Spartinivicinus marinus: one gene and its partner. The protein of the gene in region 1 interacts with the protein of each later gene in a pairwise test. Links are inferred from orthologs where the notes say so. Each region holds a gene or a part of one and is shown on either strand. Other genes may lie near its edges. The genes, in order: uvrD and lpdA.

Region 1 (15,746 bases):
CTTCTGTTGCTAGGTCTGCAATGCTGATATGCATAACACGAGTAGGGTTATGAAGTACAAAATCTGCCACTTTCTGCTCAGATCGGCGAAGTTGACTGTAGCATTGCTGGATTTGTTGTAACAGCTGAATAGAAACCATGTGAGGTGAATCTTTGCTGGGCCTGTTTGTAGTTATACTACAAAAAATGCATACAAACTATATGGAAATAAGGTTAAGTAGGTCTAACCTGAATATTTTATGGCTACCCAAAACACTGTGGCTGATTGAAATATCTGGCTCAGCATTGCAAGCTAAGGCTGCTCGCCGCTAAACTAGATGATCTTAAACAAGATAGCTGCTGTTTAATTTCTGCCCACACTACTCCTGGCTACAAATCACTATGGATGTATCCCAAACTTTAGACTCATTAAATACTGCTCAGCGTGAGGTAGTTGCTTCACCTATTGGAAATTGCCTGGTGTTGGCTGGTGCAGGTAGTGGTAAAACACGAGTATTAGTACACCGTATTGCTTGGCTGATCCAAACTGAAGGTATTTCGCCACATGCTATTATGGCCGTGACCTTTACCAATAAAGCGGCAGCAGAAATGCGTAGTCGAATTGAATCCCTATTGGGGGTGAGTACCCGCGGAATGTGGGTGGGCACTTTTCATGGTTTGGCTCACCGTTTATTGAGGCTGCACTGGCGAGATGCTGGGCTGCCAGCGAACTTTCAAATATTAGATGCTGATGACCAACTGCGTTTAATTAAGCGCCTTATGAAGGGCTTAAACTTAGATGAAGCCAAGTGGCCACCCAAACAAGCTCAGTGGTACATTAATAACCAAAAAGATGAAGGACGCCGGCCACAAAATATAGAGCCATATGGTGACCCGTTTGAAGTGACAATGCTAAAGGTTTATCAAGCCTATGAAGAGGCTTGTCGTTTATCTGGGATGGTGGATTTTGCTGAGTTGCTACTGAGAGCCCATGAGATATGGCTGCATAAACCAGAAATTTTAAAGCACTACCAGCAGCGATTCCGCTATTTATTGGTAGATGAGTTTCAAGACACTAATACTATTCAATACGCCTGGTTAAGGGTGTTGTCTGGGAATCAAATTCCCGTGATGGTGGTGGGTGATGATGATCAGTCTATATACGGCTGGCGCGGTGCAAAAATCGAAAATATCCGACAGTTTGGTAAAGATTTTTCTGATAGCCAGACTATTCGTTTGGAGCAAAACTATCGATCGACCAAAACTATCTTGCAGGCAGCTAATGCTTTAATTGCCCATAACCCCAGTCGACTGGGTAAAGAATTATGGACAGAAGGTGATAAAGGCAATGAAATTCAGCTGTATGCTGGGTTTAATGAAGTTGATGAGGCCCGCTTTATAGCTCAACGTATTTCCAATTATTTAGAAAGCCACAAGGGTAAATATAGTGATATTGCTTTATTGTATCGCTCAAATGCTCAGTCGCGTATTTTGGAAGAAGCCTTATTAAGAGGCAGTATTCCTTATCGCATATATGGTGGCTTACGATTTTTTGAACGTGCTGAAATAAAAAATGCATTAGCTTACTTGCGGCTTTTGGTAAATCGCAATGATGATGGTGCTTTTGAGCGGGTAGTGAATTTACCAACACGCGGTATTGGTAACAAAACCCTGGAGTTTGTTCGAAATACGGCGAAAACCAATGACGCTAGCTTATGGCAGGCAGCTGAACAAGTGATTAATCAACGGCAGATATCAGCACGAGCAGCAAACGCGTTGTCAGGATTTTTACAGCTCATTAATAATATAGATTCAGCCACTGATGAAATGGACTTGGCAGCATTAGCTGATCAAGTAATTACCATGAGTGGCTTGATTGAGTTTCATCAAAAAGAAAAAGGAGAAAAAGGTCGTGCTCGGGTAGAAAACTTAGAAGAATTAGTGTCTGCTTGTAAAACATTTGACCCGGATGACTACTTTATTGAAGGAGCAGAACAACAGCCCAGCCCATTAGCTGCCTTCTTAGACCATGCAGCACTGGAAGCAGGTGACACTCAAGCTGATCAATTTGAAGATTGTGTACAGCTAATGACGTTGCACTCCGCCAAGGGGCTTGAGTTTCCTTTGGTATTTTTAACGGGTATGGAGCAAGGTCTCTTTCCTCACAAAATATCCCTGGAAGACCCTGATGGCTTAGAAGAAGAGCGACGCTTATGTTATGTAGGCATTACCCGTGCAATGCAGCAGTTGTACTTAACCTATGCTGAATCCAGACGGTTACATGGCCAGGAAAATATAAATAGACCCTCGCGATTTATAAAAGAAATCCCTACTGAGTTAGTTAATGAAATACGAATAAATGCGTCTATTACCAGGCCAACGTATACCCGTATAGCCCCTCGTGCAGTGCAGGTAATAGCGGACAAAAGCCCAATACCCGAAACAGACTTGCAGGTTGGTCAGCGAGTGTTGCATAGTATCTTTGGCGAAGGCACTATTATAAATTACGAAGGGCAGGGCGCTCAGGCTAGAGTTCAAGTGAATTTTGCCAATGAAGGCGCTAAGTGGCTGGTAGTCGCTTATGCTAAGCTAGAAGTTATTGATTAATCGATAAAAATAACTGCTAACAAAATAAACAACATAAAATAGAACAACAAAGGCACAATACTTACCCTTAATGGCCTAAAGTAAAAAGCTCTAAAACTAAACAGCTGAAGAGTTGTTAAACTTTAGACGTTTATAGGCGAAAGCGGGTGAGCAAGTGCCTTATAACCTTTGACGGTTCAAAAAATATAACCAAAGCGGATGAGGTATAGGGCAGGTCAACACATATATGTAGGCTGGTACTAACAACCAATAAAAAAGCATTCGCGCACGGTATATTTAGAGAAAAATAACAAATATTGTTTAGTTAAAGGTTTCACGAATAGATAGGGAGTCATTCATATGAAACGACGCGACTTTGTAACTGCATTAGGTATTGGGGCTGGTGCTGCTGCACTATCTGCCTGTGGTAAAAAAGAATCTGAAGATTGCGCCCAACAAGGCATAGGCGAGCAGGCAGCCAGCAAAGATGTTATCCATTGGAAAATGGTAACTACATGGCCAAAAAACTTTCCTGGACTAGGTACAGCCCCAGAGCGCTTTGCTAAAAATGTCGCGAAAATGAGTAATGGGCGGCTGCAAATAAAAGTACATGGTGCGGGTGAGCTGGTTCCTGCCTTGGAAGCATTTAGTGCGGTATCAGCTGGCACAGCACAAATAGGCCATGGTGCTGCTTATTATTGGAAAGGCAAAGAACCTGCTGCACAGTTTTTTGCTGCTGTTCCCTTTGGTCTAAATGCCCAGGAAATGAATAGTTGGATTCACTATGGGGGTGGCCAGCAACTATGGGATGAAGCCTATGAGCAATTTAACCTGAAGCCTTTTGCTGGGGGTAACACCGGGGTGCAAATGGCAGGTTGGTTCCGTAAAAAGATTAACTCTTTGGAAGATTTAAAAGGGTTAAAAATGCGTATCCCAGGTTTAGGTGGAGAAGTCCTGAAAAAGCTGGGCGGTGTTCCAGTAAATATTCCAGGAGGAGAATTATTTACAGCCCTACAAACAGGTACGATTGATGCTACTGAATGGGTAGGACCATACAATGACCTGGCATTTGGGCTCTATAAAGCAGCAAAATATTACTATTATCCAGGTTGGCACGAGCCAGGTACAACTCTTGAAGTGATTATTAATAAAAAAGCACTTCAAGAGCTGCCGGAAGATTTACAAGCTATTGTCGAGCAAGCAATAAGAGCATCTAACCAAGATATGCTGGACGAGTACACGGCACGTAATAATCAGGCGCTTAATACCTTGGTTAATGAACATAAAGTTGAGCTCTTGAAGCTACCTGAAGATGTATTGAAACAGTTACATGCAGTCTCGAATGAGGTTGTTCAGGAAGTGGCCAATACCAGTGAAATGACTAAAAAAGTGTATGACTCTTTCACTAAATTTGCTGAACAGTCTCGGGCTTATCATATGATTTCTGAGCAAGCCTTCTACGAAACTCGCACTTTATAAAAACTTTCCTATCAAACTGTCTTCTATATTAAAACCTGTAGCGGAAGCTACAGGTTTGCCTTTTATAGTGAACTCCTGGTATACATTCTGCTAATTTGACTTTATCAATGAGGGAATCCCTTTTGACTGACCAGAATGATAGAAGCCTGGAAGATCTTCAGCGTTACCATCAATTATTAGAGGAAACGTTGGCTGCGAGCTCTCAGCAAGAGTTGATTCAACTCATTCATTTGCTTAGTTCAACCATTGGCCACGTCCGCTACTATCAAACCCAGGAACAAAAAGAAGCGGAAGCCAGGCAGCGGGTACTGTTAACTCAGCAAGTCCAGCAACAAAATGCGGAAGGGTTTGCTACTATGCAAGCTGTTACTTTGGCGGGTATCAAAGAAGTGTTATCTGCACTTCAAGTGTTAAAGCAGCAATCGTAAAAAATTTTGAGATGAGTTTTGATAGGTAATATGTCGAAGATTAATATTCAAAGAGATCACGGTACTTCAAAAGACAAGGCGAAAGATGCCGTGCAAAAAATTGCTGAAGAGTTACAGCAAAGCATGGGTGCTACTTATGAATGGCAACAGGATACGCTGTTATTCAAGCAAACAGGTGCTAAAGGCAAAATTGTAGTCGATGACCAAAAAGTCGATATTAGTATTGAATTAGGCTTGTTGATGAAGCCATTAAAAGGCACCATTGAGCAACAGATTAGTCAACGATTGGATAAATTAATCGGTTAGGTCGGTATTTACACCCTCACCCCAGCCCTCTCCCAGAGGGAGAGGGTGTTAGGTAGCATAAAATTGTTATATGAAAACACGAGAAAGGATTCTCTCAACGAGTCTGCAATTATTTAATGATTTTGGTGAGCCAAATATCACCACGATAGACATTTCTAATGAAATGGAAATCAGTCCTGGTAATCTTTACTATCACTTCCAGGGTAAGGATGCCATTATTCTTGAGCTTTATCTGCGCTTTGAACATGACCTGATAGAGTTATTAGAGTCTCCTTCACGAAATGAGCTGGCCGTAGATGACTACTGGTTGTATTTACATATTATTTTCGAAACCATCCAAAACTATCGTTTTCTTTATAGAGATCTGTCAAATTTACTGGCTAAGTATAAAAAAATTCAAGCTAGGTTTAATCGACTGATAAGTCGTAAAAAACAAATGTTTATTGATATATGCCAAAAATTAAAAAAAGCAGATTTTTTAATGGCAACTGAGGAGGAAATAGAAGCTCTGGCAGATAATGCGGTGGTGATTGCAACCTTTTGGTTAAATTATCAGGTTATGCGCCATAAAAATGCATACGACAGTAGTTATATAAGTCAAGGTATCTATCAAGTGATAACATTAATTGCTCCCTATCTAGTTGCTGAGCAAAAAGTGCATGTGCAGACTATCTGTAGAATGTATAAAGATAAAGGGTATCTTTTACGAGATTAAAAAGCAACTTATAAAACATTGTCATTAAATAGACACCTTGTTGCAGTATCTTGTTTATAGCCGCTATTAAAAATAAAAAAGGCAGGGGATAAACCCCTGCAAAATGATGTGCGTTTACCAGGATAGGTGTGTAACTAGGCTGAAACAGCCTTCTTAGTGGTACTACTACTGCGGCTAGCACTGGTAGCCGGCTTTTTGTCGGATGCCAGTGCTTTTACTGCTTCACTAAGCTCTTCAATCTGATGAGATAATTCTTTCAACTCGTCTTTAGTGGTGGTTGGAAAAATATCTCTCAGTTGGTTTATTCGGTTTTCCAGCCTATCGGTTGTTTTAGACTTTAGTTTATCTTTCATCTCGTCCATGCGATGCTGGGTGCGCGCTTGTACCTCTTCACCATCTTTTACAAGCGTTTCAAAAAATCTAATTCCTTCCTGCCCAAGCTTTTCATACTGAGCATAAGCTCCCAAGCCCGCGAGCCAGATTTTATGAGCAGATCCCCGGATGTTAGATAATAAGCTTTTTTCCTTCTCTTCAGATTTATCAACCGTTTTTACATCTGACATATTGCTATTCCTCTTAGTATGGCATTACAGGAAGCGAGCGAGACAACTCCCCTTTGGAACATACCTGTTCCCAACACGCCCGTTAACATGATTCAAGCCTAGCAGTGAAAATTAGAATGAACATACTAACTTTGCTGTTTAAAATGACCTTGAGGTGGTGTTTATTTTTAAGTAAAAAATATTCTAATTAATGCAGGCTTATATAACCCACCTACAACATTTTTATTGCGAAAAGCAATTTTTGTTGAAGCATTTTGTTATTAGCCAGATTTTGTAGTAATGACTATTTGCTTTAGCACAAACTCAAAACTCTTAGCAAACTATTCATTGAAGATGAATAGGCTGGTAAGAATTGAGATGTAACCAAGGTTGGTGTGTATTTACAGTATATAAGGAATTTTGCGTCAATGAGTGAAGCCATAATAAAAGATATTAATGAGCGGATCGCCAAGCTCAGTGAAACAATCAAGAAGTTGGATAACAGTGATCAAGCTGTTGCAGAGCAATTACGGCATATCTTATCACAGGGCTTAGAGGTTACTAATCGAGAAAAAGGAGAAAAATCGGGGGCCGAAACATCATCAGTAGCAAATCCTGCCATGGGCTTTAATCGAAAAGATTTATGGTCTACAGCTGGAACTATCGTTAAGCACGCGGTAGTGAATCCCGCTGCGAGTTTGAAACAGGCCGTTGGCTTTAGTAAAGATATCTCTCAAGTGGTATTAGGAAAGTTTGAAGAGCCCAATACTAAAGGTGACCGCCGCTTTAAAGATCCTACTTGGAAAGAAAATCCACTTTATCGGCGTTATTTGCAAGCATATTACATATGGCAGCAACGCTTGCAAGACTGGGTTGATGAAACAGATATGAGCAAGGAAGATAGTCGGCGAGCAAAGTTTATTATTTCCCTGCTTACAGATGCGTTATCACCTTCTAATACTCTACTTAACCCTGAAGTGATTAAACGAGTATTTGAAACTGGTGGCACGAGTTTAGAAAAAGGCCTAGTGCACTTGCTGGAAGATATAAAAACCAATGGAGGGATGCCCTCACAAGTAAAACAAGGGGTATTTAAAGTAGGTGATAACTTAGGTTTGTCTGAAGGTTCGGTAGTTTTTCGTAATGAAATTTTAGAGCTGATTCAATACAAACCAGCAACAGAAAAAGCATTAACGACGCCTGTACTAATCATTCCACCGCAAATCAATAAGTTTTTTGTGTTTGATTTGACACCAGATAAAAGCTTTGTACAGTTTTGTGTTAAATCAGGCTTGCAAACGTTTATCATCAGTTGGCGTAACCCTTTGCCAGAGCATCGCCATTGGGGGTTAGAGCAATATATACTGGCCACTAACGAAGCTGTAAATGCTGTGCAGGAGATAACAGCAAGCGACAAAATTAATCTGGTTGGTACTTGTTCTGGTGGTATCACTTCGGCTACGTTGGCAGGCTATCTAGCAGCTAAAGGCGATAGCCCTGTTAATACTATTACCCAGTTGGTGAGTGTATTAGATACCAATATCGATTCAGACATTACTTTATTTGCTACGGATAAAGCACTGGAATTAGTAAGAAAAATATCAGAAAAGCAAGGTGTTTTAGAAGGTAAAGATATGGCCAAAGCGTTTGCTTGGCTAAGGCCAAATGATTTAATTTGGAATTATTGGGTTAATAATTATCTACTAGGTAAAGAGCCACCCGCTTTTGATGTGCTTTACTGGAATAATGATACTACGCGTTTACCTGCAAAGCTGCACAGTGACTTTATTGACCTCTATAAGCAAAACCCATTGACTTTGCCTGGTGTGTTAAAAATTGGTGGACAAGCGATCAATTTAAAACAAGTGGTGTGTGATAGCTATGCGGTAGCAGGCATTAATGACCATATCACCCTTTGGGAGGCATGTTATCGCTCAAGTCAATTAATGGGGGGGAAACGAGAGTTTATTTTAAGTAATAGTGGCCATATTCAAAGTATTTTGAACCCACCATCTAATCTAAAGGCAAATTTTTATACTAATAGTGAATTATCAGCTGATCCCCAGCTGTGGAAAAAAGGAGCGACCTTTAATAAAGGTAGCTGGTGGTCTCATTGGCAAAAATGGTTATGCAGTCGCTCTGGTGAGCAAAAACCAGCTGCAAAAGAACTTGGTAGTAAACAGCATCCGCCAATGGAGGCTGCACCAGGGCTTTATGTCCATGACTAAGTAGGGGTAATCGTTGGAAACTACATTCTCAACTAATATTCGCGAACCCATGCGGGTTCGCTTTAAAACCCTGGATATTGATGGGCAGATTTTACGGGTTGCTATTCGTCCTGGTAGCTCGGATATTTTACCATTATTAGTATTTAATGGTATTGGAGCAAACCTGGAGTTAATCAAACCCTTTGCAGATGAGTTGGAAGGGATTGAAGTGATAGCATTTGATGCACCAGGTACTGGTGGCTCTTCTACTCCAAAGTTGCCTTATCGATTTCCTGGGCTAGTTAGGTTGGTCAGCAAAATGCTGGATGAATTAAATTACGGCCAGGTGAATATATTGGGAGTATCCTGGGGAGGAGCACTTGCTCAGCAATTTGCTTATGATCACCCTTATCGTTGTAATCGATTAGTGTTAGCCGCTACATCGATGGGAAGTGTAGCCATTCCAGCGAAATTAACCGTTTTACTTAAAATGGCCAGTCCCCGCCGTTATGTGCAGTCTAGTTATATGGAAAAAATAGCGGCTAGCATTTATGGCGGGGCATTTCGTCGCAACTCACGACTAATAACAAACCATTCCTTAAAGATACGTTCGCCCAGTGGTATAGGTTATTATTATCAGATTCTGGCGGGTGCTGGCTGGACCAGTTTTCATTGGTTACACCAAATTAAGCAGCCTACCTTAATTCTTGCCGGAGATGATGACCCAATTATTCCATTAGCTAATGCAAAATTAATGGCTCGCTTAATTTCAAACTCAGAGCTTAGGGTAATAAGATGTGGCCATTTGTTTTTATTAACAAGAACAAAAGAAATTGCACCAATAGTAATTGACTTTTTAAATGATAATAAGAATCGCCTGACTAATCCAGAGCGAACTAAAGTAGCGACTACCATTACTGCACCTGAAATGTCTATCGAAAATACTAACATAACTGAGCTGAAAGAAAGCTCAATTAAAGATTCTAAACAGGCAGAGGTAGTCAATAAAAATGATGTAAATGGTGCGAATACTGATAGCCCTAGCCCTATCAAAGAGCAAATGACTAAAGTGCAAAAAGTCGAACCAGGAGGTACAGCAGCAGAAAATAAGCCTCCTGACTAGTTTAACAGAATAGACTTTTATAAATAAATAAGCCTGAATACAACTTCTGCAACACAGGCTGGCTTATCTTGGCCTTCTACTTCAACTGTAATCTTTTGCTTTAATTGAATTGTTTTAGGGTCTTTTAACTCGGCAGAGATCAACTGTCGATTAGCTCTGACTTTTGAATCAACTAATACTGGGGCAGTGAAACGTACTTTATCCAGCCCATAATTAACCATTAAAGCAAGGTTATTAAATGCTTCAGGTATCTTGCTTTTTACGGTTTGAGATAAGTGAGTGACTAATGATAGGGTAAGGAAACCGTGAGCAATGGTCTTTTTAAAAGGAGAGTGTTTCGCCGACTTTTCAGTATCTACATGAATAAACTGGTGGTCTAAAGTGGCATCAGCAAACTTATTAATACGTTCTTGGTCGATTAATAACCAATCGCCAACACCATCTTCTATTCCTTCATTTGCTTTAAATATTTCTAACGCGAGTTCGGCATTGCTAGCCATATAAGTGAGTCCTTAGTTTTGAATAAAACACATGTTAATATAAAAACTGTTGGCTATACTGCTGGTAACTTCCATTGTGTTGTTTTACTTATTTTTACTATACTGCTTTGACTTTTAGAATACTTGGTACAACTAGATTGCTAAGTACAACAGGTTATATTGAGAGAAATATATCTTACATATACAGCAACTAAAAGTCATTTGTTACATATACAATATGCAGTTTATTTTAACCTTATGTTGAGGGCGGCATGGAGGCCACCGTGCTAACAACCAGAATTGATCAATACCAAGCGGCCATTAAAAAGTCTTATGACTATTTAACTAACCGGCTTTCTCCTGAGATGATTCATGCAGGAGAAGTAGATTTATCATCTATTTATAAGTACCCCACGTTACTTCTATTGGCAGGAAAGCAGCCACAGTGCGAGCATTTTATTGAAGCAATTAAGCAGTATTACTTTAAAGAAGATGGAGACTTTCTTACTTATCCAGAGCTGAAGTCTGTAAACACAATCTTAGATAGCTATCAACCTTATATGAATGGTTGGTTAGCTATAGCTGCCCACAAACTAGAACGATTTGATATCAGTATTCATGCCTATGAATTTTTGCATAACTTTTTAAACCCTAAACTAGGAGGCTATAGTAACGGTTGCAAAAAAACCAAGGGAAGCCTACAAGTAGACCTATTTACTACCGCTCACTTAGGTCGTGTTAGTTTGTGTATTGGTGGTATTGACATGGCAATTAAAGCGGCAGACTGTATTGTTCATGGTTTAAAAATGCAGCCATATTCTGACCGCTTGTTATTTAAAATGGATACTGATGGTCATTTAATTAGTAGCTTTAACGAAGATGAGTCATCTTTTTATTGCGTTAATAAAGCAGAAAAAAAACAACTGTATTTTTTACTAGGTTATCCAGCTGCGTTTTTGTTGGATATTTATCAAGCAACTGCTGAAGAACATTATCTTGATTTTGCACTTGATTTATTAGGCTTTGCCTGTGGTTGTCATGGTATTCAAGAAAGTTTATTTAGCCATAAAGTGGCTTGGGCAGCAGCAAAAGCTACCCGTTTAACGGGAGATCTTGTTTATTCAGAGTTTGCACTATCAATTTTAGATTACATTATTGAAAACCAAAGTAACGCAGGCTGTTGGCATGAAACAGAAGCAGATTACTTTATGCTGGATCAAACCACTGAAATAGCAATCTGGATAAACTCGGTTATAACTGAACTAGCATTGTTTGACAAATATAGTTCAGCTAAATGAAGTATAACTATTAAAAAATTTTAATATGCTATTTATGTCGTGTCTAATAAATATACAAATACTAGTGAAAATGGCACTAATTAAATTAATTAGTTGGTAGGGGGGCTAGCTGATAATGTGGTGATCAGTTATGGCTGAATCTTTGCTTATATAAATTCAATATGGCATCAGTAGTAGTTTAAGGAGTTGCTGAGTGAATAGTAATGATTTTTGCCTTTGTATAAAGGAGTGTTGTAGTAACGAAACTGATAAAACGCTGCAATATATCGTACAATATGAGCCTTTACTGAAAGAAAGCTATCCACTATATGCTTTAAATGAGCAGGTTGATTACTTCAATTGGGCATCTTTTGCAGTGAGGTCAGCTATTCGTTTATTGACTTTCTATAACCTTCCGGCAGAACATTTTGAGGAGGTTCTATTGTTAAGCCTGAAGTCAATGGATAGGTCTTCGCTGAGTATGTTTAGTAAGACAGAAATGATCGTTTAAAATGAATACCCAGTAGTTAATAATCTACTGGGTATTCATGGCTGCTATTTACTAACTTTTATATAGGCTTACCATTTTTATCCAGCTTGGTTACTTTACCTAACTTAAGCTTGTTAATGGTTGGCTCTATTTTCTTCAGGTCACCAATAACCACCCAAGTTAATTTATTTGGTTTAAGCAGTTCTTGAGAAACTTGCTGTACATCTTTTAATGAAATTTTACTTACTAACTGATCAAAATTATACAGTTGCTCAAGTGGGCGATTTACTGCTAATAAACCAGTAATTGCTGATAATAAAGCACCATTGGTTTCGTATGCGCCTGCTTTGCTTCGTAGCCAGTTATCTTTGACTTTTTTTAGTTCTTCAGCTGAAGCGGGTTTTTTAGAAATATACTGTTGTACTTCCTTTTGTAGCTCTTGCAATGCAGGAGAGGTTTTATCGGTTTGCACTGAGGCATACATGATAAAAGGCCGTTGTCCAACAGCGCTGTTTAGTTTGCTATAAGCACCATAAGACCAATGCTTATCTTCACGCAAGTTCATATTAAGTCGGGCACTAAATTGACCACCTAAAATGGTATTAGCAACATTTAGGGCTAATGAACGCTCATCTTGAGAAGATGGTAATAGTTGCCCGGCAATAATGGTTGATTGGATGGCATCTGGCTTATCGACTAGGTAAATTTGGGTATCTTGACCGCTAACCGCTTTGGCTAGATTTTTAGCTGGGATAGGAGTTTTAGGTGCTTGCCATTTACCTATTTGTTTCTCTAATAATGGCTTCAGTTCTTCCATATCAATATCGCCAACAACGACAAGTTGGGCATTATCTGGGCGAATCCACTGTTTATGGAATTTGGCTAAATCACCAGTATTTAGTTGAGTAATAGATTCTTCAGTACCAGAACCAGTCCATGGTGTGCTGTAGGCATGATCTACCCCATACAACAGTTGTGGTAGTACCCGTAAAGCAGTGCTGAAAGGTCTAGCCTTTTCTTGAGCAATACTATCCAGCCAGTTTGAACGCAGTCGATCAAAGTCAGTAGCTCGAAAAGCAGGGTTTTGGATAACATCTGCAGCTAAGGCAATACTCTTGTTTATGTTATCTTTAAGTGCACTTAAAGCAATCGAAGAGCTGTCAACCGATGAGCCAACACTAATGCCTGCACCTAATTTACTTAAGGCTTTGTCGAGAGCAATACTATCTTTACTTTTGGTGCCTTCTTTCATCATTGCCAATGTAAAGTTGGCAGTGCCTGGTGAGTGTTGTGCATCAGCTGCATAACCTGCATCAAATATCCACTCCATTTCTACTGTGGAAGTGCCTGGTCGGCTTGCCAAGAGCACTTTTAAGCCATTGCTTAATGTAACTTGATTGACTTCTGGTAGTTTGAATGGTTTGACTTCTCCTGCACCAGGTATCTTACTGCGGTTAACAGTTGACTTGGTTTTGCTTAATTTAGAGGCTGGTTCTACTTCAACAATGACATTGCCTTTAGTAAGCCACTGTTTCATTACCCTACGGATATCTTTAGAAGATGTATTTTTTTGATATTCATAGGACTTCAAATAAAAACCAGGTTCGTTGGCGTAAAACTCTCCAGCCGCTAAAATATCAGACTTGCCACCAAAGCCACCTACTCGTTCTAGCTGTCGGATGAAACTAGCAGCTTGCTGAGTTTTGACCAAAGCTAGCTCGTCTAAGGTAGGCCCATCATTTTGTAAACGCGACAACTCTTCTTTAATAGCACGTTCTAGCTTGGCTAGTGAAACACCAGGCTTGGCATCAGCCATGATAAATAGTTGACCAGCTAGCTGTCTGCTATGGTTAAATACACTAACAGACGATGCTATTTTATCGTCGTGCACTAATCGTTTATAAAGTCGTGACTGTTTTCCAGAAGCGAGTAGGTCAGCAACTAAAGACATTTGTTCTGCCTGTTTGGTCCCTGTTGCAGGTGTATTCCAGACCATTATTAAACGTGACTGTGGTACTCGGTCAGTCATACTGAACCGTTTGTTTTCTGTTAAAGGAGCTATCCAGCTATGGGCTTTAGTGATAGACGGGCCAGGAGGAATATCACCAAAATACTTTAATGCTTTAGACTTAGCAGTGGCGACATCTATATCACCAGAAAGCACTAAAATAGCATTATTGGGACCATAGTATTGCTTAAACCAAGCCTTTACATCTTCAAGGCTTGCTGCATTCAAATCTTCCATTGAGCCAATGGTTTCCCATGAGTAAGGATGCCCTGCAGGAAAACTGGCTTTAGTAATTAATTCCCACACTTTACCATAAGGCTGATTCTCACCTTGGCGCTTTTCATTTTGTACTACACCACGTTGCTCGTCTAACTTGTCTTTAGTGATACTACCAAGGAAGTGTCCCATACGGTCAGACTCCATCCATAAGGCCATATCGAGTGCATTGGTGGGCACTGTTTCAAAGTAATTAGTTCTGTCGCTATTAGTGGTGCCGTTTTGGTCGGTGGCTCCAGCCTTTTCAAACGGCTCAAAGAACTCGCCTTTATAGTTTTCCGAGCCTTGAAACATCAAGTGTTCAAATAAATGGGCGAAGCCTGTTTTACCTGGTACTTCATCTTTAGAGCCTACTTTGTACCACACATTGACTGCGACAACTGGAGCTTTGCGGTCTTCATGAACAATAACGGTTAGACCATTAGGTAAGCTAAACTTTTCATATTGGATTGTAGGTAAGCTAATGGTTTGGCTATAACTTTTGGCAGAAGTATTTGCCGTTGTTGTTATGGCATAGCCACCACTAAGTAGTGCACACACTGATAAAGCCAACAACGAGCGGCGTAGTTGTACCATATTTAACCTCTGTTTCTTCCTAGTTCATGGGCTATACTTTTTTAGCTGCATTGTTTCGTTATATCTACAAGCTGGCAAAAAACTACGTTGCTTAGCCCGCTATTGTCAAATGAACAAGTTGCAATGTTTCAAATTTAGTAAAAATGCTTGTTTTTTAAGCAGTTGTGCTATTGGTTGATAACTGTGAAGTTATTGACAGTAGGAGCAGGTATTTTATCCAATTTTGTTGATTAAATTTTTGCACTCAAAGCTCAAAGTTTGAGAAGTATGCTTTTGGTTGTTAGTGCTTGCAAACCATAAAATTCGCTCGCGAAGGATAAACGATAAGCTATTCTTTAAGCATTGCTTTAAGCTAGAAGTGTTGTGTAAGGCTGTACAAAATGCTGCATTTAAAACATAAAATATTATTATTAGCCATAGTTCCCGTTATAGTAATAACCATGCTTATTAGTGCTATCAGCTATATAACAACTGATAGGCTGATACAGTCAGAGCTTGGTAGCTTCAGAAAAACACTCCTTGAAGAAAAACAGACCGAACTAAAAGGGTATATAGACATGGCAAAAACAGCAATTAGCCATGTGTATAATAGCAATGATGCTTCTGCAAAAGAGTCAGCACTTAAAATAATCAGACAAATACGATATGGCGAGAATGGTTATATATTTGCATTTCAATACGATGGTTTGACCGTTGCGCATGGAGCAAAACCAGAGTTAGAAGGAAAAAATCTAATTAATTTAAAGGACCCAAATGGTGTTCCATTAATTAAGTTATTAAGTGAGGCTGCTCAAAAAGGGGGGGGGTATGTAGAGTATCAATGGGATAAACCTGGCTCTAAAACACCAGAGCCAAAACTCAGTTATGCAATTCCACTAGAGAAGTGGCAAATCTTTATAGGGACGGGGTTTTATATAGATGGCATAGATAAAACAATCAGTGAGCTAAGAGTCAATGCAGAAGCAGCAAAACAACAGACACTGATGACTATTTTAGGAGTAGGCAGTGTTGCGGTTATTATTTTAGGCTTTTGCTCAATTTTAGTAACTAACTCAATTACGCGTCCTATTAAAGACACTGTAGAGTTAATGTGTGATATTTCGGAGGGTGAGGGTGATCTCACGAAGCGGCTTGAAGATAATGGCCAATCGGAAATGGGTAAATTAGCTGAAGCCTTTAATACGTTTGTTGCCAAGTTGCAGGATATTATCAAAAAAGTGGCAGATGCATCATCACATATAAATGAAGCAAGCTCAGAAATAAATACTGTGGTACA
Region 2 (15,639 bases), 2.4 Mb from region 1 along the record:
AATGAGTCATCCCTTCGCCAAGTTTATCACTTGGGGCTTGTTGTCGGCATTAATTTATCACTTTGTTGCTGGTGTAAAACACTTGCTGCTCGACATCGATATTGCTGATGGTAAAGAGTCTGGCTTATTAGCCTCCAAAGTGACACTTGCTGTTTCTGTATTACTGATTCTGATAGCTGGGGTGTGGGTATGGTAACCAATGTAACCAACTTGTCTCGTAGTGGCTTATATGACTGGATGGTACAGCGTGTATCAGCCATTGTATTAGGTGCCTATTTTATTTTTATGATGGGCTATTTCATTACGCATCCTGGCTTGACCTATGCTGACTGGCATGCACTTTTCAGCGGGACGGGTATGCGTATTTTTAGCTTAATGGCCATTGTCGCATTAGGTGCGCATGCCTGGGTTGGTATGTGGACCATCACGACCGACTACCTGACTGAGCAAGCAATTGGCAATAAAGCGGTTGTTGTCCGCTTTTCTGTACAAGCGCTATGTGGCTTTGCCATGTTTGCTTATGTGGTTTGGGGTATTCAGATTTTGTGGGGATTATAATCAATGGCCAATATTCGCACCATTTCCTTTGATGCAATTGTAGTTGGTGGTGGTGGTGCCGGGATGCGCGCGGCACTGCAATTAACTGAGTCAGGTGTTAAAACTGCCTGTATAACTAAAGTGTTTCCAACACGTTCGCACACTGTTTCTGCACAAGGTGGCATTACCTGTGCCATTGCTAGCTCTGATCCTAATGATGATTGGCGTTGGCATATGTACGACACTGTAAAAGGTTCTGATTACATTGGTGATCAGGATGCTATCGAATATATGTGCTCGGTAGGTCCGCAAGCCGTATTTGAGCTTGAGCATATGGGGCTGCCATTTTCCCGTACTGAAACTGGTCGTATTTATCAGCGGCCTTTTGGTGGTCAGTCGAAAAATTTTGGTGAAGGTGGTCAGGCAGCCAGAACCTGTGCAGCAGCAGACCGTACTGGCCATGCTCTGTTACATGCGCTTTATCAAGGTAACTTAAAAGGCGGTACTACCTTCTTAAATGAATGGTATGCCGTTGATTTGGTTAAAAACCAACAAGGTTCAATTGTTGGTGTGGTTGCGATTTGCATCGAAACCGGCGAAACCGTTTATATCAAATCAAAAGCCACAGTATTAGCAACGGGCGGCGCCGGTCGTATTTACCAATCCACCACCAATGCATTGATTAATACCGGTGATGGTGTGGGTATGTCATTGCGTGCCGGTGTGCCAGCGCAAGATATGGAAATGTGGCAGTTCCACCCAACCGGTATTGCCGGAGCCGGAGTGCTGGTGACTGAAGGCTGTCGTGGTGAAGGTGGTTACTTAATCAACAGTGAAGGTGAGCGTTTTATGGAGCGTTATGCCCCTAACGCAAAAGACTTGGCTGGTCGTGACGTGGTTGCCCGCTCGATGATTTTAGAAATACTGGAAGGCCGTGGCTGTGGTCCTAATAAAGACCACGTATTGTTAAAGTTAGATCACTTGGGTGAAGAAACCCTGAATTTACGTCTGCCGGGTATTTTAGAATTATCCCGTACCTTTGCACACGCTGATCCAGTTAAGCAGCCGATTCCTGTTGTACCAACCTGTCACTATATGATGGGGGGTGTAGCAACGAATGTGGGTGGTCAGGCTATCGCTCAAGATAAGAAAGGCAAAGACATGATTGTTGAAGGCCTTTATGCCTGTGGTGAAGTGGCTTGTGTATCAGTACACGGCGCTAACCGTTTAGGTGGTAACTCATTACTTGACTTAGTGGTATTTGGTCGTGCAGCTGGCTTGCAAATTGAGCAGTCATTACGTGAAGGCTTTGACTCCATGGATGCTAGTGACACCGATATTGAAGCGGCGATGTCCCGTTTGAATCGCTTGAATACGTCAAAAGACGGAGAAAAAGTCGCTGAAGTGCGCGCTGAATTACAAAAGACCATGCAGCTTTATTTTGGTGTGTTCCGTGAAGGCAAGAGTATGCAAAAAGGCATTAAGATACTCGAGGAAATTGGCGAGCGGATTCAAAATACCTATTTAGAAGACAAGTCATCTGCATTTAATACTGCACGTATTGAAGCCCTAGAGTTAGAAAACCTCTATGAAGTAGCTTTTGCTACTGCTATGGCGGCTGAAGAACGCAAAGAAAGTCGTGGTGCTCACGCCAGAGATGATTACCCAGATCGGGATGATAAAAACTGGTTAAAACACTCCATGTATTTCCCATTAGAGAAACGGATTGGTAAGCGAGACGTTAATTTCTCGCCGAAGACAGTTGATGCGTTTCCACCAAAAGCACGTAAATACTAAGGGGGAGATCATGTTAGTCAGTATCTATCGTTATAATCCTGAAACCGATAAAACCCCTTACATGCAGGATGTGACCATTGATCTTCCTGAAGGTAAGGATTTAATGGTGCTGGATGTGTTGGGTCTGTTAAAAGAACAGGACCCATCGTTAGCTTACCGTCGTTCCTGCCGTGAAGGCGTATGTGGCTCTGATGGCATGAACATGAATGGCACCAATGGGTTGGCGTGTATTACCCCTGTATCAGAGGCTACCAAAGGCAGTAATAAACTGATCTTGCGGCCATTACCTGGGTTACCTGTGGTACGTGACCTGGTGGTAGATATGAGTCAATTCTATAAGCAGTATGAGAAAATTAAACCTTATCTGCTAAATGACGAGCCAGCACCAGCAATTGAGCGACTGCAAATGCCTGAAGACAGAGAAAAATTAGACGGCTTGTATGAGTGTATTTTATGTGCTTGCTGTTCTACTTCTTGTCCTTCATTTTGGTGGAATCCTGATAAGTTTGTTGGTCCTGCTGGTTTATTACAGGCTTATCGTTTTCTTGCAGATAGTCGTGATACGCACACTGAAGAACGGCTTGCAGAATTAGACGACCCTTTTAGTGTATTCCGTTGCCGGGGTATAATGAATTGTGTCAATGTTTGCCCTAAAGGGCTTAACCCGACTCGCGCCATTGGCCATATCCGGCAAATGCTGCTAAAGAGTGGGACTTAGTAATAGTAATTTTAGGTGTTTCAGTTCATACTGTGCACCTGATTTTTGTAGGGCATTTAAACAGGTAGGTTGAATTATTTACAGTCGTATATTTTTTCTGCCTGTAAATATCTGACAAAATAATCAAAAGTGGGCAAGTCCTTTTAATTATTTTGGTTAGATGTACTTATACTAATTGCTTTTGGTAATAGGTATAAAACCCAAAGCGTCAGTTGGTTGAGTATTTCCGACAAGTGCCCTACATGCAGGGTTAACTGTATTACAGTGCGAATGCATTTATAAATGTACGTGTAAGAATGTACTTGCAATCGTGTGTTTATAAGAGTGTATTTATAAGGGCGTCTTTTTAAGAATAGGCTTTTAAAAAGGTGCTTTTAAATTGATGTATTGTAATGCAACTGAATAGCCGGAGCTGGTAGCCTGTGTTTAATTTTTCGTTTAAATACAACTGCCGTTATGCCCCGGTTTTTGTGTGAGTGTTAGAACCGAAATATAACGAGTCTGTTTGTCGGCCTATCTGGTAAAGCAGCTTAAGCTTATTTGGTCAACAAGTAATAAGCTGTTTAGCCCTAGATAAAAGCAGTTTTGCTTGATCAGGGGTGAAAACCTGACAAAACTTGCCGGATAGCTGTCTTACTCATGGGGTAATAAGAATGCAAGAAGGTGTCATGCACCAGATGTGGCGGACGGCGCATATATCTGGTGGCAATGCAGCTTATGTAGAAGAGTTATACGAGCAATTTTTGCGTGATCCAAATGCCATCCCAGAAGAGTGGCGTGATTATTTTGAAAAGTTGCCACAAATTGAAGGTGTTAGTGCTCAAGATGTTTCGCATGCAACGATTCGAGAACACTTTCAGCTATTAGCCAAACAACGATCTACCTCCCATGTAATGGCACCGGTTTCCGTTACTTCTGAACACGAAAAAAAACAAGTTCAGGTAATGGAGTTGATTGAGTCATTCCGTCAACGGGGTCACCAGAATGCTAAGCTTGATCCTCTAAATCTCCAGCAGCGCCAGCAAGTTCCAGATTTAACGTTAGAACACCATGGGCTTAATCAAGCTGATTTAGACACCGTTTTTCAAACAGCCTCGCTCTCTTTTGGTAAAGACGAAGCCACCCTTAAAGAAATCTGGCAAGGTTTAAAAAATACCTACTGCTCTACCATTGGTGCTGAGTTTATGCACATAGTGGATTCAGAAGAGCGTCGCTGGTTTGAGCAACGCCTAGAGTCTAATCGTGCTCACCCTACCATCAGCAAAGAATCCAAACTGCACTTGTTAGAGCGATTATCTGCAGCTGAAGGTTTAGAGAAATATTTAGGCACTAAATACCCAGGGACTAAACGTTTTGGCCTGGAAGGGGGCGAAAGCTTAGTGCCGATGGTTGATGAGCTTATTCAACGGGCCGGTTCTTATGGGGCCAAAGAAATGGTCATTGGTATGGCACACCGGGGCCGATTGAATTTATTGGTGAATATTCTGGGTAAAAACCCAGCCGATTTATTTGATGAGTTTGAAGGGAAAAAACTTCAGGATGAAGGTTCTGGTGATGTGAAATACCACCAAGGTTTTTCATCTAACGTGATGACGCCGGGTGGCGAAATTCACTTAGCGATGGCTTTTAACCCTTCACATTTAGAAATTGTTTCGCCTGTCGTTGAAGGTTCGGTAAGAGCTCGTCAAGATCGTCGTAACGATGTTAATCGTGATTTAGTGGTGCCTATTAATCTTCATGGTGATGCTGCATTTGCAGGACAAGGTGTGGTGATGGAAACCATGCAAATGTCGCAGACTCGTGCTTATAAGACAGGTGGCACTATCCATATTATCATTAACAATCAGGTTGGTTTTACCACTAGCCGCCAGGATGATGCCCGTTCAACAGAATACTGCACCGATGTAGCTAAAATTGTTGAAGCGCCTATTTTGCATGTGAATGGTGATGATCCAGAAGCGGTATTATTTGTCACTCGCCTGGCTTTAGACTACCGGATGCAATTTAAGAAAGATGTGGTCATTGATTTGGTTTGTTATCGCCGCCGGGGCCATAACGAAGCGGATGAACCATCGGGTACTCAACCACTGATGTACCAGGTTATTAAAAATCAACCAACCACGCGTACTTTGTATGCAGAGCGCCTGATTAAAGAAGGTACGTTAACTGCAGAAGAAGACAAGCAAATATTCGAAGGCTATCGCACAGCACTGGATAATGGCCAACATGTCGTGAAAAGCCTGGTAAAAGAGCCTAACAAAGAACTATTTGTTGATTGGGCTCCCTATATCGGTCATGAGTGGACTGCAAAACACGACACTCAGGTAGATATTAATGTACTGCAAGAGCTGGCTAATAAACTACACGACATTCCTGATGGTGTTGTTGTACAACGCCAGGTTGGGAAAATTATTGAAGATCGCCGCAAAATGGCAGCGGGTGCTTTACCCATTAACTGGGGCTTTGCGGAAACCATGGCTTATGCCACGTTATTACATCAGAACAATCCCATTCGGATTACGGGTCAGGATGTCGGTCGTGGTACTTTCTCTCACCGTCATGCGGTACTGCATAATCAAAAAGACGGTGAAGCTTATATTCCGTTAAAAAATCTTGCCGAAGATCAGCCAGCCTTTGATATTTATGATTCATTCTTATCAGAAGAAGCGGTGTTAGCATTTGAGTATGGCTATGCAACCACTACCCCAAATGCATTAGTCATTTGGGAAGCACAATTTGGTGACTTTGCGAATGGTGCTCAGGTGGTTGTCGATCAATTTATTACCAGTGGTGAGCACAAATGGGGACGTTTGTGTGGATTAACCATGCTGTTGCCCCATGGCTATGAAGGGCAGGGTCCTGAGCACTCTTCAGCTCGGCTAGAACGTTATTTGCAATTATGTGCGGAACATAATGTACAGGTTTGTGTACCTACAACGCCTGCTCAAGTGTTCCATATGCTTAGGCGACAAGTATTACGTCCTCTGCGTAAGCCGCTGATCGCATTAACACCCAAGAGTTTGCTTCGCCATAAACTTGCTGTTTCAACCTTAGAAGAGCTGGCAGAAGGTAGCTTCCATACAGTATTAGCAGAGGTGGATGATATTAAGCCAGCTGACGTTAAGCGTTTAATTATGTGTAGTGGTAAGGTTTATTACGACTTACTGCAAAAGCGTCGTGCAGAAAATCTTAACGATGCAGCAATTATACGTATTGAACAACTTTACCCATTCCCCCATGACGATCTGGAAGCTGTGTTTGCACAGTATCCAAATTTAGAGCGTGTGGTGTGGTGCCAGGAAGAGCCTATGAACCAGGGGGCTTGGTACTCTAGCCAGCATCATATGCGACGGGTGATAGCAGAGCATCCTAACAAGCAGCTGTATTTAGAATACGCAGGTCGGGAAGCCTCTGCAGCCCCTGCCTGTGGTTATATGTCAGTGCATGTGGAAGAGCAGCAAAAGCTGGTAGATGACGCTTTCACTATTTAATGATTGAAGGGCGTGTAACAGCGCCTTACTTAAAGATTGGGTAACAAGCAGTAAACATTAAAGGTTTTTAAGGAAACAACATGGCCACTGAAATAAAAGCACCTACTTTTCCGGAATCAGTTGCTGACGGCACCGTCGCCACTTGGCACAAAAAAGTGGGAGAAGCCTGCAGCCGCGACGAATTATTAGTAGATATTGAAACTGATAAAGTGGTTTTAGAAGTCGTTGCCCCTGCTGATGGTGTGTTAAAAGAGATTGTCGCTGCTGAAGGCGATGTGGTTGAAAGCGAAGCGATTATTGGCGTATTTGAAGAAGGTGCTGCGGCATCTGCGGCACCAACCGCAGGAACTGCTCCGGCTGCAGAAGCTGCTGCGCCAGCCGCTAGTCAGGCAGCAACAGGTGAAGCCATTTTAAGCCCAGCCGCTCGTCGAATTGCTGATGAACATGGTCTTGACCACAGTGTAATTAAAGGCACGGGTAAAGGTGGCCGAGTCACTAAAGAAGATGCATTAGCGCATGCTAAGCAAGCAGGACAGTCAGCACCAACCACTGCTTCTCAACCAGCCACTGCACAAGCACCGGTTGCCAGTGGTGGTCCTCGTGAAGAAAAACGCGTACCCATGAGCCGTTTACGTGCTCGTGTAGCAGAACGTTTAGTACAAGCCCAACAAACTGCAGCGATGTTAACAACGTTTAACGAAGTTAACATGAAGCCCGTTATGGAACTGCGCAACAAATACAAAGACGTGTTTGAAAAGTCTCATAATGGTACTCGCTTAGGCTTTATGTCATTTTTCGTTAAGGCTGCAGTGGAAGCGCTGAAGCGTTATCCAGCCGTAAATGCTTCTATTGACGGTAATGATATTGTTTATCATGGCTATCAAGATGTCGGTGTTGCGGTTTCTTCTGATCGTGGTTTGGTCGTACCTGTCTTACGTAATGCTGAAAATATGGGGTTGGCTGAAGTTGAAGCGAAAATTCGTGAATATGGCTTAAAAGCGCGGGATGGCAAGTTATCGATTGATGAAATGACTGGCGGTACCTTCACTATTTCTAATGGTGGTGTATTTGGTTCACTTATCTCTACCCCTATTTTGAACCCACCACAAACCGCTATTTTAGGTATGCACAAAATTCAAGAGCGGCCAATGGCAGTGAATGGCAAAGTAGAAATACTACCAATGATGTACTTAGCACTGTCTTATGACCATCGTTTACTTGATGGCAAAGAAGCAGTGACTTTCTTAGTGGCTATCAAGGAAATGCTAGAAGATCCTGCTCGTATTTTATTGGAAATCTAAGCACCTAATTTATTCTCAGAATAATGAGGTTGCTGCCTTTAACCTAGGTAAAAGCAGCAACCTCCAGGCTTATTTGCCAAGCGCAAAATTGATTTAGGACATTAAACATGGCTCAAAAATTTGATGTTGTGGTAATTGGTGCAGGCCCTGCCGGTTATGTTGCAGCTATTCGTGCTGCGCAGTTGGGTTTAAAAACGGCTTGTATTGAAAAGTGGATTGGAAAAGACGGTAAAGTGGCTTTAGGCGGCACTTGTCTTAATGTAGGTTGTATTCCATCAAAAGCCTTATTAGATAGCTCCCATAAATACGAAGAAGCAAAAGATCATTTTAAAGTGCATGGCATTAGCGTAGATAACGTTGATATTGATGTCCCTGCCATGATTAAACGTAAAGACCAGATTGTTAAAAATCTAACGGGTGGTGTAGCCGGTTTATTTAAAGCTAATGGCGTCACTGCCTATGAAGGCGCTGGCAAAGTATTAGCAGGCAAGCAAGTAGAAGTGACTAAGCGTGATGGCAGTGCTGAGCTATTGAATGCTGAAAATATTATTATAGCGACTGGCTCTAGCCCAATTGAAATTCCACCAACACCATTAACAGAAGGCTTAATTGTTGACTCAACAGGTGCTTTAGAATTCCAAGAAGTACCAAAGCGTTTAGGTGTAATTGGTGCTGGTGTTATCGGTTTAGAGTTAGGTAGTGTTTGGGGTCGGCTAGGTGCTGAAGTGATTGTACTTGAAGCAATGGATACTTTCTTGGCTGCAGCTGACCAGCAAATAGCCAAAGAAGCAGCCAAGATTTTCAAAAAGCAAAAGTTAGACATTCGCTTAAACTGCCGGGTCACAGGCTCTGAAGTTCGCGGTAACGAAGTGGCTGTAAAATATACCAATGAGAAAGGTGAAGAGTGCGAAGAACTTTTCGATAAAGTGATTGTTGCAGTCGGCCGTCGTCCTTACACAGAAAACCTATTAGCGGATGATTCTGGCGTTAAGATGGACGAACGCGGCTTTATTTTTGTTGACGACCAGTGTCGTACAGAAGTGCCTGGCATTTATGCAGTAGGTGACGTTGTTCGTGGTCCAATGTTAGCCCATAAAGGCTCAGAAGAGGGCATTATGGTGGCTGAGTTAATTGCTGGCCAAGCCGCTCAAATGAACTACGATTTAATTCCTTCGGTTATTTATACTCATCCAGAAGTGGCTTGGGTCGGTAAAACCGAAGAAGAAGTCAAAGCCTCTGGCGAGCCCTATAAAGTGGGTACCTTCCCATTTGCTGCCAGTGGTCGGGCAATGGCTGCCAACGACACGGCAGGCTCTGTTAAAGTGATTGCACACGAAAAAACTGACCGTATTTTAGGGGTTCACGTAGTTGGCCCAAGCGCAGCTGAACTGGTTCAGCAAGGTGCTATCGCTATGGAATTCGGCTCTAGTGCAGAAGATTTAGGCTTAACAGTTTTCTCACATCCAACCTTATCTGAAGCATTACATGAAGCGGCATTAGCGGTTGACGGTCATGCTATTCACATCGCCAATAAAAAGCGTCGTAAGTAATTAGGTTTGGCAGCTCGGTTTTAAGAAAGCCAAGCTGCCTTTTTGCTATAGCAATGCGAATTTAGGCTACTCTAAATGTCGATTGCTATAGTTTTTTATGGGGTTAACAGGGCTTTAGCATTTACATTATGTAAATGGCATAGAGTACTGTTGATTGAGTTAAGTGCAACTCGAATTACAGCACAACAAACGGTAGAAGAAGCATGAATCTTCATGAGTATCAGGCGAAGCAATTATTTGCTGAGTATGGCCTGCCTGTCTCCAAAGGCTATGCGGTAGATACCCCCGAAGCAGCTGCTGAAGCCGCTGATAAAATCGGTGGTGACAAGTGGGTGGTTAAAGCGCAAGTTCACGCAGGTGGACGCGGTAAAGCCGGCGGCGTTAAGCTGGTTAGCTCTAAAGACGAAGTACAAGCCTTTGCAGCTAATTGGTTAGGTAAGAACCTAGTGACTTACCAAACAGACGAAAAAGGCCAGCCAGTCAGTAAAATTTTGGTGGAGTCTTGCACTGATATTGATCAGGAGCTGTATTTAGGTGCAGTGGTTGACCGCTCAACTCGCCGTATTGTTTTCATGGCTTCCACTGAAGGTGGCGTAGAGATTGAGAAAGTTGCTGAAGAAACCCCAGAAAAAATTCTGAAGGCAATTGTTGACCCATTAGTGGGTGCTCAGCCTTATCAAGCCCGTGAAATTGCTTTCCAATTGGGCTTAAATCCAGCTCAAATTAAGCAGTTCACCAAAATCTTCTTAGGCTTAGCCAAGCTATTCCAAGACTACGATTTAGCGCTGCTTGAAATTAACCCGCTGGTTATTACCTCTGAAGGTAACCTGCATTGCTTGGATGGCAAAATTAATATCGATGGTAACGCTATGTACCGTCAGCCTAAGCTAAAAGAAATGCATGACCCTTCACAGGAAGACGCCCGTGAAGCCCATGCAGCGTCTTGGGAGCTTAACTATGTTGCATTAGATGGCAACATTGGTTGTATGGTGAATGGTGCTGGTCTGGCGATGGGTACCATGGACATCGTTAAGCTGCACGGTGGTGCCCCAGCTAACTTCCTAGACGTGGGTGGCGGTGCAACTGAAGAGCGGGTTGCTGAAGCATTCAAAATTATCTTGTCTGACGACAATGTAAAAGCGGTTTTAGTGAATATTTTCGGCGGTATTGTTCGTTGTGACCTGATTGCTGACGGTATTATTGGCGCCGTTAAAGATGTTGGTGTCAATGTGCCAGTTGTCGTACGTCTTGAAGGTAACAATGCAGATTTGGGTGCTAAGCGCCTGGCTGAGAGTGGCCTGGATATTATTGCTGCTACCAGCTTGACCGATGCTGCCCAGCAAGTTGTTAAAGCCGCGGAGGGTAAATAATAATGAGTATCTTAATTAATAAAGACACTAAAGTTATTTGCCAAGGTTTTACCGGTTCTCAAGGAACTTTCCACTCAGAACAAGCCATTGAATACGGCACTAACATGGTCGGTGGTGTGACGCCAGGTAAAGGTGGTCAGACTCACTTAGGCTTGCCTGTTTTCAATACCGTTAAAGAAGCGGTTGAGCAAACGGGAGCAGAAGCTTCTGTTATTTATGTTCCCGCGCCTTTCTGTAAAGACTCTATTTTGGAAGCGGCTAACGCTGGGATCAAATTGATCGTTTGTATCACTGAAGGTATTCCAACGTTAGATATGCTGGATGCCAAAGTGAAGTGCGACGAGTTAGGTGCACGTTTAATCGGTCCTAACTGCCCAGGCGTAATCACTCCCGGTGAATGTAAGATCGGTATTATGCCTGGTCATATTCACAAGCCAGGTAAAGTGGGTATCGTTTCTCGTTCTGGTACCTTGACTTATGAAGCGGTTAAGCAAACTACTGATCATGGCTTCGGTCAATCTACCTGTGTTGGTATTGGTGGTGATCCAATCCCAGGTAGCAACTTTATCGACATTTTAGCAATGTTCGAAAAAGACCCACAAACTGAAGCCATCGTCATGATTGGTGAAATCGGTGGTACCGCTGAAGAAGAAGCGGCGGCTTACATTAAAGCCAATGTCACTAAGCCAGTGGTTTCTTATATTGCAGGTGTAACTGCACCTCCAGGAAAGCGGATGGGCCACGCCGGTGCGATCATTTCTGGTGGTAAAGGTACCGCTGACGAGAAGTTTGCTGCATTAGAAGATGCTGGCGTTAAAACGGTTCGCAGCTTGGCTGAGATTGGGAATGCGTTAGCAGAACTAACCGGCTGGAAATAAATACGCTTCACGAATGCACTTTAGGGGGTGTTGTCTGCACAACTCACCCTAGTCACCTATATATCATAGGCTCCTAGGGCTTCGTTGTTTGACAGCCTACCCTAAAGCACCTTCGTTTTGCGTATTAAAAAGTCAAGTTCACAAAAAAAGCAGTCTTTTTAGGCTGCTTTTTTTGTGGTTGAAATTAATAGATGTTAATTCTTTTAATGGCGTTAATTTTAGATAAATAAACTAATTAAAACTAAAATTTGAAGTAAAATTCTGTAAATCTGTCGCTATACTGAGCAAATAGTCCTGTACACCCTTCGCTCGGGTATAGGTATATAAATTTTCTCAATAAAATCGCTGCAAGCCAATGGATGCCCCGCATCCGCTTTGTAGCAGTATGCAAATAATTTATACCTAAAAGGGTATAACGAAGTAGTAACCATTATAACGATAGGGGGTCTGTTGCTATGTTAATTGGTGTACCTAAAGAGATTAAAAATCACGAATATCGAGTTGGCCTGACACCAGCAGCGGTTAAAGAATTAGTTAACCATAACCACCAAGTGTTTATTGAAACCACAGCTGGTGATGGCGTTGGTTTTTCTGATGCTGATTATCAAGCAGTAGGCGCTACTATCCTGGATACAGCAGAAGCTGTATTTGAAAAAGCAGAAATGATTGTGAAGGTGAAAGAGCCCCAAGCAGTCGAAAGAAAGCGTCTAACTGAAAAGCACACGTTATTTACTTATCTGCACTTGGCTCCTGACGTACCTCAAACAGAAGACTTAATTGCTTCTGGGGCGACTTGTATTGCTTATGAAACGGTGACTGATCCTGCTGGTCGTTTACCGCTATTAGCCCCAATGTCTGAAGTGGCTGGCCGAATGTCTATTCAAGCGGGTGCTCACTGTTTGGAAAAATACTGCGGTGGTCGTGGTGTTTTATTAGGTGGTGTTCCTGGTGTTGAGCCTGCCAAGGTTGTGGTATTGGGTGGTGGTGTTGTTGGTAAGAATGCTACCGCCATGGCGGTTGGCCTGGGTGCCGATGTTGTGGTACTGGATAAGTCAGTTGATGTATTACGTCAATTAGACCTGGTATATGGCAATCGAATTAAAACTGTTTACTCCACTGAGCAGGCGATTACTGATCATGTTCTTAGTGCTGATCTGGTGATTGGTGGTATTTTGATTCCTGGCGCTGCGGCACCTAAGTTGATTACCCGTGAGCACATTAAGGCTATGAAGCCTGGCGCAGCGATTGTTGATGTGGCGATTGACCAAGGTGGCTGTGTAGAAACCTCTAAGCCAACGACCCATGCTGATCCAATTTATATTGTGGATGATGTGGTGCATTACTGTGTTGCTAATATGCCTGGTGCTGTGGCTCGCACTTCTACAATGGCGTTGAATAATGCCACTCTGCCTTTTGTGATTGAGTTGGCTAACAAAGGTGCGAAGCGTGCGATGGCTGAAAACCCTCATCTATTGAATGGTTTGAATGTGTGTCGTGGAAAAGTGACTTGTGAAAGTGTTTCAGTGGCACAAGGGTTAGATTATGTACCTGCTTCTGAAATGTTGAATGCTTTATAAATAGACTCTTCGATTTCCGGTTGTTTGTTACCCCGACTTGCCGCAACATTTGTTGCGGCTTTTTTTTGCCTTTTATTTTGCCGGTAGTTACTTGTAATTAGACTGCAACAGTTAACGGTTACTTTGTTGGTCGTCGTGATATCTGCTTATTTACCCATAAGTTGTTATTAGGTAGTTATAGAAACTGAAGGCTGTTATCGAGCGCAGCACTGGTTTTTTGTAGTAGTACTGAGGTATGGCATGGTTGGGCAGTGGTTAGATGTGTTGGCAGTCGGTTGGTTTTTCTGTAGTTGGACTGGCTACAGTTGGTTTGCCTGGCATTATGGCAAGGTGACCCCTTGTTTAGCCTCAGTATTGCATCTTTACCGCGAAGATTGGATGAGGCGGGTGCTGACTAGAGAAAACCTAATAGCTGATACCAGTATTATTGCTAATTTAGAGCGCAATGTGTCTTTTTTTGCCTCCACGGCGATTTTGATTGTTGCTGGCTTAGTCACTACGTTAGCTGCAACCGATGAGGCGATTGGTTTTTTAAGTAACATGCCGCTGGTGTCTTCTACTTCCCTGCAATTATGGGAATACAAAATTCTGATTATGATCATTATTTTTGTCTACGCATTTTTCTCCTTTACCTGGAGCTTACGGCAGTACAATTTCAGCTCAGTATTGATTGGCAGTGCCCCACGGCAAGATGAAAATGATGTGTCGGAGCCGGAGCGAGACAGCTTTGCGATTCGTTCAGCCAGAGTATTATCTATGGCGGGCAATCAGTTTAACTATGGACTTCGCTCTTTCTACTTTGGTTTGGCCACCCTGGCTTGGTTTATAACACCCTGGTTGTATATGGTTGCAACCACCATTGTCGTATTAGTGCTCTATCAACGAGAGTTCCAGTCATCCGTATTAAAAACAATGCTTTATACTGAAAAGTAACCGCTGTATTGCACTCTAGTCAGTAAAAACGCAACAGCTTGTCGGTAAGTGTTTGCTAATTACCTGGCTCCTCACTAACCTTTGCCTCTTTTTTGAAATTGACTGGTAAAGTATGGCGTTTACGTTGCTGGCTTTAGGGCTTGCTTTGTTTGTTAGTGGGGGAGGCTACTTTTTTTGGCTTGCCTATCAGCGGTACTCAATCTTGGGTGTTTTGTGTATTGTGCCGCCTGTAGCTGTTTGGCTTGGGCTTCGTCACTGGGAGCAGGCTCGGTTTGCCTGGTTAACCCAGTTTATTGGGGTGGTTAGCTGCTGCTGTGGGTTAACAGTCATCAAACACGAACAGCCAGACACTTGGCAGCATTGGTCTGAACGCACTTATGCAACTGTATTTCAGGTGGTGGTTCAATTGAGGCAATTGCCTGTCAAAGAGCAATACCTGGCTTTACTTGCTCAGTTTGAAAAAAAGCCTACAGAGGAACCATTAACAGGTTTATTAGCAGGAGAGCCGTTTAACCCCAGCCAGGTTATTTACACAAATGAACAGCTGGTGTTTAACCAGCTGGGGAAAGATAACGATCTGCCTGAAATGTCTCTTAGTATTCATTTACCTGAAAAACATTGGCATTTGCTTCATCATCAGGGGGAGCTGAGTTTGGTCGATGCACCTTTTGCAGTAAGCTGGTACAGCAATACTAGGGATGATGCCGCTTGGGAAGAGCAGGTAGGTATTAAGCGGTTTAAACTGATACGCCTTTATAATCGTCAATTGGCGTTTGACCTGCAACTTGATGATACCAGTCAGCTATTTGGCTATGCTGAATATCGCTAGTAAATCTCTTTTCTTTTTTAGTTATTGAAAAATCCATAACTATCCCCATTTAGCCATTAACTAAGTCATTTACTAACAGCTGGTTTAGTCCTGTTAGTAATTATCTTTTGTATTGTAAAAATAGGTAATAGTCAGCATGACAGTGGAAACTAAAAAAGAAACGTTAGGTTTTCAAACTGAAGTAAAGCAACTGCTTCACTTGATGATCCATTCGCTTTACTCCAATAAGGAAATTTTTCTTCGTGAGCTGATTTCTAATGCTTCCGATGCGGCTGATAAATTGCGCTTTGAGGCGTTATCTAATGCCGATTTGTATGAAGGTGACTCTGACCTGAAAGTGCGGGTGAGCTACGACAAAGAAGCTAAGACTGTTACTATCAGTGATAATGGTATTGGTATGACCCGTGAAGAGGTGATTGAAAACCTGGGGACGATTGCTAAGTCAGGTACCGCTCATTTTCTTAAGTCATTAACGGGAGATCAGCAAAAAGATGCTCAGTTAATTGGTCAGTTTGGAGTTGGTTTTTACTCGGCCTTTATTGTGGCGGATAAAGTGACATTGACCACTCGTCGTGCAGGCGACCAAGCAGCAGTGTGCTGGGAATCTGAAGGAGAGGGTGAGTTCACTATTGAAGAAGTGGAAAAAGCGGCTCGTGGT

Evidence for each region.
Region 2: the proteins of uvrD (region 1) and lpdA interact in binary tests that used the Escherichia coli proteins (3 or more experiments, as listed by UniProt). The link is inferred for Spartinivicinus marinus from one-to-one orthologs.

Annotation. Positions count from the first base shown.
Region 1 is NZ_JAPJZK010000001.1:2,735,823-2,751,568, forward strand. The notes cover bases 43-2,982. They hold uvrD (DNA helicase II), read left to right. Parts: upstream 43-380; coding sequence 381-2,585; downstream 2,586-2,982. Other genes in these bases: hexR (transcriptional regulator HexR), read right to left, coding at 43-139; OQE68_RS12370 (TRAP transporter substrate-binding protein), read left to right, coding at 2,925-2,982. Outside these bases: more of hexR, read right to left, coding at 1-42; more of OQE68_RS12370, read left to right, coding at 2,983-4,043; OQE68_RS12375 (hypothetical protein), read left to right, coding at 4,166-4,471; OQE68_RS12380 (polyhydroxyalkanoic acid system family protein), read left to right, coding at 4,502-4,777; OQE68_RS12385 (TetR/AcrR family transcriptional regulator), read left to right, coding at 4,848-5,492; OQE68_RS12390 (phasin family protein), read right to left, coding at 5,627-6,055; OQE68_RS12395 (alpha/beta fold hydrolase), read left to right, coding at 6,463-8,262; phaZ (poly(3-hydroxyalkanoate) depolymerase), read left to right, coding at 8,276-9,364; OQE68_RS12405 (MaoC family dehydratase), read right to left, coding at 9,382-9,864; OQE68_RS12410 (hypothetical protein), read left to right, coding at 10,128-11,141; OQE68_RS12415 (hypothetical protein), read left to right, coding at 11,335-11,631; OQE68_RS12420 (M16 family metallopeptidase), read right to left, coding at 11,690-14,470; OQE68_RS12425 (methyl-accepting chemotaxis protein), read left to right, coding at 14,911-15,746. UniProt on the Escherichia coli protein: A helicase with DNA-dependent ATPase activity. Unwinds DNA duplexes with 3'-5' polarity. Translocates on single-stranded DNA with 3'-5' polarity. Initiates unwinding more efficiently from a nicked substrate than double-stranded DNA.
Region 2 is NZ_JAPJZK010000001.1:325,100-340,738, reverse strand. The notes cover bases 7,340-10,172. They hold lpdA (dihydrolipoyl dehydrogenase), read left to right. Parts: upstream 7,340-7,951; coding sequence 7,952-9,394; downstream 9,395-10,172. Other genes in these bases: sucC (ADP-forming succinate--CoA ligase subunit beta), read left to right, coding at 9,598-10,172; OQE68_RS01555 (hypothetical protein), read left to right, coding at 9,470-9,601; odhB (2-oxoglutarate dehydrogenase complex dihydrolipoyllysine-residue succinyltransferase), read left to right, coding at 7,340-7,844. Also shown: sdhC (succinate dehydrogenase, cytochrome b556 subunit), read left to right, coding at 1-196; sdhD (succinate dehydrogenase, hydrophobic membrane anchor protein), read left to right, coding at 190-558; sdhA (succinate dehydrogenase flavoprotein subunit), read left to right, coding at 562-2,334; OQE68_RS01575 (succinate dehydrogenase iron-sulfur subunit), read left to right, coding at 2,345-3,052; OQE68_RS01570 (2-oxoglutarate dehydrogenase E1 component), read left to right, coding at 3,706-6,543; more of odhB, read left to right, coding at 6,624-7,339; more of sucC, read left to right, coding at 10,173-10,764; sucD (succinate--CoA ligase subunit alpha), read left to right, coding at 10,767-11,642; ald (alanine dehydrogenase), read left to right, coding at 12,098-13,219; OQE68_RS01535 (DUF599 domain-containing protein), read left to right, coding at 13,460-14,152; OQE68_RS01530 (hypothetical protein), read left to right, coding at 14,265-14,981; molecular chaperone HtpG, read left to right, coding at 15,118-15,639. UniProt on the Escherichia coli protein: Lipoamide dehydrogenase is a component of the glycine cleavage system as well as of the alpha-ketoacid dehydrogenase complexes.